2 regions of the Janthinobacterium kochi genome follow, and region 2 is predicted to be linked to the other one. Evidence: predicted binding sites of a transcription regulator. Region 2 holds the regulator's gene; the other holds the start of a gene.
What was found. The regulator sigma-54, encoded in region 2, starts transcription at its own class of promoters, with help from an activator protein. The targets are predictions, from matches to a motif close to TGGCANGNAANCTGCTTT.
Positions count from the first base shown of each region.

Region 1: ACQ4WL_RS11965 (circularly permuted type 2 ATP-grasp protein) is a predicted target of sigma-54. The motif match lies at 1,532-1,549, and genes of this name have one in related genera.

Region 1 covers NZ_JBNYXO010000004.1:353,124-356,786, reverse strand. Annotated here, with positions in the region: gene ACQ4WL_RS11975 (hypothetical protein) at 1-229, shown strand, start outside; gene ACQ4WL_RS11970 (sensor histidine kinase) at 299-1,456, shown strand; gene ACQ4WL_RS11965 (circularly permuted type 2 ATP-grasp protein) at 1,585-3,039, shown strand; gene ACQ4WL_RS11960 (alpha-E domain-containing protein) at 3,033-3,663, shown strand, end outside.
Region 2 covers NZ_JBNYXO010000022.1:32,690-36,352, forward strand. Annotated here, with positions in the region: gene ACQ4WL_RS26615 (enoyl-CoA hydratase/isomerase family protein) at 1-411, opposite strand, end outside; gene hpf (ribosome hibernation-promoting factor, HPF/YfiA family) at 547-909, opposite strand; gene ACQ4WL_RS26625 (RNA polymerase factor sigma-54) at 979-2,457, opposite strand; gene lptB (LPS export ABC transporter ATP-binding protein) at 2,462-3,217, opposite strand; gene lptA (lipopolysaccharide transport periplasmic protein LptA) at 3,217-3,663, opposite strand, start outside.

The DNA of each region.
Region 1 (3,663 bases), on a different contig from region 2:
CCTGGCGCCCGATCCGGGCTTTACGCCCGCGCAATACGACCGGCTGGCCCTGCTGTACATCGCCGCCAGCGTGCGCAAGGGCACGTGGCTGATTCCTGCCTTCCACGCCGTGCTCGATACGGGCTTTGCGAACGGTCATGATGATCCACAGAACTTTTCCCTGGACCAGTGGTCAGCCTCGCTTTCGCGTCTGCATGCAGCCTTGCGGCAGCCCGATACTGAACAATAATGCCGTTTCCCTGGCGGCGGATTCGGTGCATACTATTGAGAGCATAGCCATTCCTGTCAGGGAGTTCAGGTGAATATTGCCACGGATCATCAGGAGGATCGTCACGCAGGCGCACGCCATCCATTGCCGCGCGCGCAGCGCCTCTTCGCCATGCGCGATGCCGTCCTCAGCGCCTGGGAACAGCGCGTGCGCGCCAGCGTGCGCGGCGCGGACCAGTTGCTCACGCCCGTCCTCACCAATACCCTGCCGGCCTTTTTCGATAACTTGGCCGAGGCGCTGACCCCGGGCCATCCGCGCGAAAACGCCGCCAGCAACAGCAACGTGCCCGCCGTGCATGGCAATGAACGGGCGCGCATGACCAATTACGGGCCGGAACAGGTGATCCAGGAATACCAGATCTTCCGCGACAGCTTTGTCGCCGTCGCGCAGGAGTCCGGCATCAGCCTGCGCAGCAAGGATTGGCATGTGCTCAACGCATCGATCGATGCGGGCATCCGCGAATCGATACGCGAATTTACCAGCATGCACGAAGGCTTCCAGCGCCGCATCGCGGCCGGCCTGTCGCACGACATGCGCAATCCCCTGGCCGTCATCAGCACCAGCGCCCAGTTGCTGCTCAGGGCAGCGGACCCGGAACGGGTGGTATTGCTGGCGCACAAGATTGCCGAGCACAGCAAACGGCTCGACAGCATGATCGAGGACTTGCTCGATAGCCTCAGCTACCACCGGGGCCAGCGGCTGCCGCTGGCCCTGAGCCACTTCGACGTGCTGACCCTGGTGCACACCGTGGCAAGCCAGGTCAACCTGCAGCGGCCCGGAAAATGCCAGGTCAGCGGGCAATCCGTCATCGGCTGGTGGTGCGAGAATTCGCTGCGGCGCGCACTGGAAAACCTGCTCGGCAACGCCATCAAGTATGGCGACGACGCCCCAGTCAGCGTGCACGTGGAAGCGGCCCACGAGCGCCTGATCATCACCGTCCACAATAGCGGCCACGCCATCGCGCCAGAACAGGCCGAACGCATCTTCGACTACCTGCGCCGCGAAAACGACAGCCCCGCGCCAGGCTGGGGCATCGGCCTGCCTTTCGTGCAAAACGTGGCTGAGAGCCACGGCGGCAGCATCGCCGTCGACAGCGCACCCGAAACGGGCACCAGCTTCATCTTTGACGTGCCCGTCGACTGCCGTCCCTTCGTCCAGCCCGGCGACGTCCCCAAGAGTGACAACTAGCGCACCGAATTGGTGCGAGTGGCGGCGCGACGCCACAAAAGTGGTCATATTTGCACCTGTTCACGCCCGCCCTGTTGGCACGCTTCCTGCTGAGCTATACATAGACACGGCTCAAGGGAAATCACAACATGGCAAATTTTTTCAATGAAATGACTGCAGATGACGTGGGGACGGACAGCAAGGTACGTGAACACTATCGTGAATTCAGCCGCTGGCTGGAGCAGCAATCGCCCGAGACCATCGCCCGCAAACGGGCCGAAGCCGACCTGACGTTCCGCCGCGTCGGCATCACGTTCGCCGTGTATGGCGACGATGCCGGCACGGAACGCCTGATTCCGTTCGACACCATCCCGCGCATCATTCCCGCCGCCGAATGGGCGCAGATGCAGACGGGCCTGGTGCAGCGCGTGCAAGCCTTGAACATGTTCATCCATGATATTTATCATGAGCAAAACATCATCAAGGCGGGTATCATTCCTGCCGAGCAAATCTACAAGAATGCCCAGTATCGCCCGGAAATGCAGGGCATTTCCGTCGCCTCCGACATTTATGCACACATCGCCGGTGTCGACATCGTGCGCGCGGGCCAGGGCGAATTCTATGTGCTGGAAGACAATCTGCGGGTGCCATCCGGCGTGTCCTACATGCTGGAAGACCGCAAGATGATGATGCGGCTGTTCCCGGAACTGTTCGCCCGAAACCGCATCGCCCCCGTCGACCATTACCCGGACATGCTGCTCGATAACCTGCGCTCCGTCGCACCGATGGGCGTGGACGACCCCACGGTCGTCGTCATGACGCCCGGCATGTACAACTCCGCCTACTTCGAGCACGCGTTCCTGGCCCAGCAAATGGGCGTGGAACTGGTCGAGGGCAAGGATCTGTTTGTCAACGATAATTCCGTGTACATGCGCACCACGCGCGGCCCCAAGCGCGTCGATGTCATTTACCGCCGGGTGGACGACGATTTCCTCGACCCGCTGGCCTTCCGCTCCGATTCCTCGCTGGGTGTGCCGGGCTTGCTGTCCGTGTATCGCGCGGGAAGAGTGACGTTGGCGAACGCCATCGGCACGGGCGTGGCCGACGACAAGTCGATCTACCCGTTCGTGCCCGACATGATCAGGTTCTACCTGTCGCAGGAGCCGATTCTCAACAACGTGCCTACTTACCAGTGCCGCAAGAGCGCCGATTTGTCCTACGTGCTGGCCAACCTGGCGAAACTGGTCGTCAAGGAAGTGCATGGCGCGGGCGGCTACGGCATGCTGGTGGGGCCGGCCTCGAGCGCCGCGCAGATCGAGGACTTCCGCCAGCGCCTGCTGGCCAACCCGGGCGGCTACATCGCCCAGCCGACACTCGCCCTGTCCGCCTGCCCCACGTATGTGGACGCCGGCATCGCGCCGCGCCACATCGATTTACGTCCGTTCGTGCTGTCGGGCAAGACGATTTCCATGGTGCCGGGCGGCCTGACCCGCGTGGCCCTCGGTGAAGGCTCGCTGGTCGTCAATTCCTCGCAAGGGGGCGGCACCAAGGATACCTGGGTACTGGAAGCCACATCCGCTTTTGCAGGAGAGAAAACATGCTGAGCCGCACTGCCGATCATTTGTTCTGGATGGCCCGCTACACGGAGCGGGCGGAAAACACGGCGCGCATGCTCGACGTCAACATGCAGACCTCGATGCTGCCCCAGTCCGAGCAGGATGCGGAACAGGGTTGGCGCGCCACCCTGGGCATTTCCGAGCTGCAAAGCGCGTACGACCATAAATATGGCCGCTTCCACACGCGCGACGTGCTCGATTTCATGGTGCGCGACCCGAACAACCCCTCGTCCATCCTGGCCTGCCTGACGGGCGCGCGCGAAAACGCCCGCGCCGTGCGCGGTACCCTGACGACGGAAGTGTGGGAAATTCAGAACGCCACCTGGCTCGACATGCAGAAGCGCCTGAAAAGCAATCTGCTGGAAACGGACCCCAGCGCCTTCTTCGAATGGGTCAAGTACCGCTCGCATCTGTCGCGCGGCGTGACCCTGGGCACCATGCTCAAGGATGAAGCGATCCACTTCATTCGCCTGGGCACCTTCCTGGAGCGGGCCGACAACACGGCGCGTATCCTCGACGTGAAGTTCCACGGCGCGCGCGACACGTCGAAAGACATCGCCCAGCGCGACTTTTATTACTGGGCGGCCCTGTTGCGTTCCGTTTCCGGCTTTG
Region 2 (3,663 bases):
CGTGCGGCCCGTGACGATGCGCAGGCGGTTGCCTGGCCCGGCTTGCGCCACGCCCATGCCGCCGCCCATGACTACGCCATCCATCACGGCGATATACGGTTTCGGATAGAAATGAATCAAATGGTTTAGCGCATATTCTTCCGTAAAAAAATCTTCCAGCTGGGCGCTGCCGCCTTGCGGCGTGGCCAGGCCCGCATCGTAAAAGAAACGGATGTCGCCGCCGGCGCACAGGGCCTTGTCGCTGCTGGAGCGAATGATGACGGCGTCCACCTGCGGATCGTCGCGCCAGGCCAGCAGGGCCGCACTCAGCGCGCGCACCATATCCAGCGACAGGGAATTCAAGGCTTTCGGGCGGTCGAGCACGATGTGGCCCGTGCGATTGCGGATGGAGGTCTGGACGAAGTCGCTCATGGCAGGCAGGAAAGAAGTGAAAGTGCAAACATTCTAGCGCCTGCACGGGGAACATTGCGTTCAACAGGTCCGGGCGCAAAAAAGGGCGCAAGATGTGCGCCCTTAGTTGATCACAACTGCTGGAAGCGGGTGGCCTTAGACGGCGACGACGGCGTCTTCCTCTGAGTTGTCTGGCAGATGCTTGATCGCCTCTTTACCGTGCCCTTGCACTTTGGTTTTGTACTTCATCACTTGCCTGTCCAGCTTGTCGATCAGGGTATCGATGGCGGCATACAGGTCGTGCGCCAGGCTTTCCACGTAGACGGTCTTGCCACTCAGACGCAGGTTGACTTCGGCCTTTTGACGTTTTTCTTTCTCTTTGAGGTTATCCACGGTCAGAATCACGGCAATATCGATAACTTGATCGAAATGACGTTTCACACGCTCCAGCTTCGTTTGTACGTATTCACGGATGGCTGGTGTGACTTCGAGATGATGTCCGCTGATGGTGAGATTCATACACACTCCTAAAGATGATCGGGTTCGTGCGGTCCATCGACTCCGGCCCGCAGAGGAACCGAAAAAAACTTACAAACACTTACGCAGGCTCACTGGCGGAATTTTCAACGCTTCCCGGTATTTGGCAACAGTACGTCGCGCAATCACCATGCCTTGTTCCCCCAGCATGTCCGCAATCTTACTGTCGGATAAAGGATTTTTAGGGTCTTCAGCTCCTGTCAGTTGCACGATCAATGCCCGTATCGCCGTCGATGACGCTTCGCCCCCCGCTTCGGTGGCGACGTGGCTACCAAAGAAATATTTCAACTCGAACATGCCGTGCGGGGTCAGCATGTACTTTTGAGTTGTTACCCGCGAGATCGTACTCTCGTGTAAACCCAGTGTATCAGCTATTTCACGGAGCACAAGGGGGCGCATGGCAACGGCCCCATGCGAGAAAAAGTTCTTTTGTCTTTCTACTATCGCCTGCGCCACGCGCAGGATCGTGTCGAAGCGCTGGCGCATATTCTTGATCAGCCACTTGGCTTCCTGCAACTGTGCGCCCATGGCACCCTCACCCTTGCCCTGCTTGAGCAGGTTGGCGTACATGGCGTTGACGCGCAGGCGCGGCATGACGTCATTGTTCAGGGTCACTTGCCAGCCATTGCGCGCGCGCTTGACGACGACGTCGGGCACCACGTAATCGGACACATCCGAGGCAAAGACGGCACCCGGATGCGGATTGCACTGGCGAATCACGGTCTGTGCTTCGCGCAAGTCTTCCTCATCGCAATCGAGTGCTTTTTTCAGCTTGTTGAAATCGCGCTGGGCAAACCAGGCCAGATGCTTTTCCACGATAACAAGGGCCATGCGCCGCGTCACCATGGCAATATGCGGCAAACGCTTGATTTGCAGCGCCAGGCATTCGGACGCATTGCGCGCGCCCACGCCGGGCGGATCGAAACTTTGCAGCAGAGACAAGGCCGTGCGCATCTCGTCGGCGTCGATTTCCAGTTCTTCCGGCAGGCGCGCCAGGATGTCGTCGAGCGACTCTTCCAGGTAGCCATTGTCGTCGAGCGCATCGATGATCAGCTCGACCAGCGCGCGGTCACGCAATTCGAGCACCGTCACGCGCATCTGCTCCATCAAGTGTTCGCGCAGGGTGCAGTGGTGGGCTTCGAGTTGCGGACGGGAATCTTCGTCGTCGGGCGCCTTGCCCCGGCTCGCCTCGCTCCAGTCGCTGTCGCCGCCATCCGCGGCGGCCGGGCCCTCGCCCGCCTCGCCGTCAAAGGTTTCTGCTTCGGCCGGTGCTGCAGGCGCATCCTGGCCTGGCGGCTGGGGCGGTGCTTCGGCCGGCGCGGCCGTGGAACTCAATGCCCCGTCGGACAGCAGGCGCAGCGAACGGTCGAGCGGGTCATCGAGGCGCTCGAGCAAGGGATTGTCCGTCAGCAGTTGCTCTAGTTCCTGGTGCAATTCCAGGGTAGACAATTGCAACAGGCGTATCGATTGCTGCAACTGCGGCGTCAGTGCCAGGTGCTGCGAAGTGCGCAGCTGCAATGATTGTTTCATTGGCTCACATACGGAAGTGTTCGCCCAGATAGACCCGGCGTACCGACTCGTTGGCGATGATGTCATCGGGGCGTCCCGACGCCAGCACGGAGCCCTGGTTGATGATGTAGGCACGGTCGCAGATACCCAGCGTCTCGCGCACATTATGATCGGTGATCAGCACGCCGATATTGCGCTCCTTCAAGAAGCGCACGATACGCTGGATCTCGATCACGGCGATGGGGTCGACACCGGCAAACGGTTCGTCGAGCAGCACGAAACGCGGGTCGGTAGCCAGCGCGCGGGCAATTTCCACGCGGCGCCGCTCGCCGCCCGACAGGGACAGCGCCTGGTTCTCGCGCAACTTTTCAATCTGCAAGTCGGCCAGCAGTTTATCCAGGCGCTCCTCGATCTCGGCCTTCTTCAGGGGACGGCCTTCGACGGTCTGGATTTCCAGCACGGCGCGGATATTATCTTCCACCGTCAGCTTGCGAAACACAGACGCTTCCTGCGGCAGATACGACAGGCCCATCTGCGCGCGGCGGTGGATCGGCAGGCGGGAAATGTCCACGCCGCTGATATCGATGCTGCCGCCGTCCGACGGCACCAGGCCGACGATCATGTAGAACGAGGTGGTCTTGCCGGCGCCGTTCGGCCCCAGCAAACCCACCACTTCGCCACATTCGACTTGCAGCGAGACGTCATGCACGACCTGCCGCTTGCCATAGGTTTTTTGCAGCCCGCGAACGATCAGGGTGCTGCCGCAACGTGTATTGTCCATTATTTATTTCCTGGCGCAGGCGTGGCCGGCGCTTTCTCCGCCGCCGGTGCCTTGGTCTTCGGCTGGATCACCATGCGCACGCTGCCGCCATCCGGGGTGCTGGTGCCGCTGTTGGAATTTTCCATCGCAAACTCTTCCTTGCGGCTGTCATACGAAATGAAGGCGCCATTGGCCACGTCGGTCGCTTTCGAGCCTTCCAGGCGCGTCACCTTGGCCTTGGAAAACAGTTTTACCACTTCCGTCTTGTTGTCGTATTCCACGCGCTCTGCTTCGCCTTCGACCCACAGGTCGCCCGCGCCATCGCGCTTCTGGCGGAAGGTGGCCAGCTTGCCGGGATCGGCCCAGAAAGTAATGAACTGGTAGCCTTGCGGGTCTTCCGTGATCAGGGCCCGGCCCGCCTTCATGGTCAGCGTCCCCTTGACCAGCACGACGTCGCCCGTCAGGGT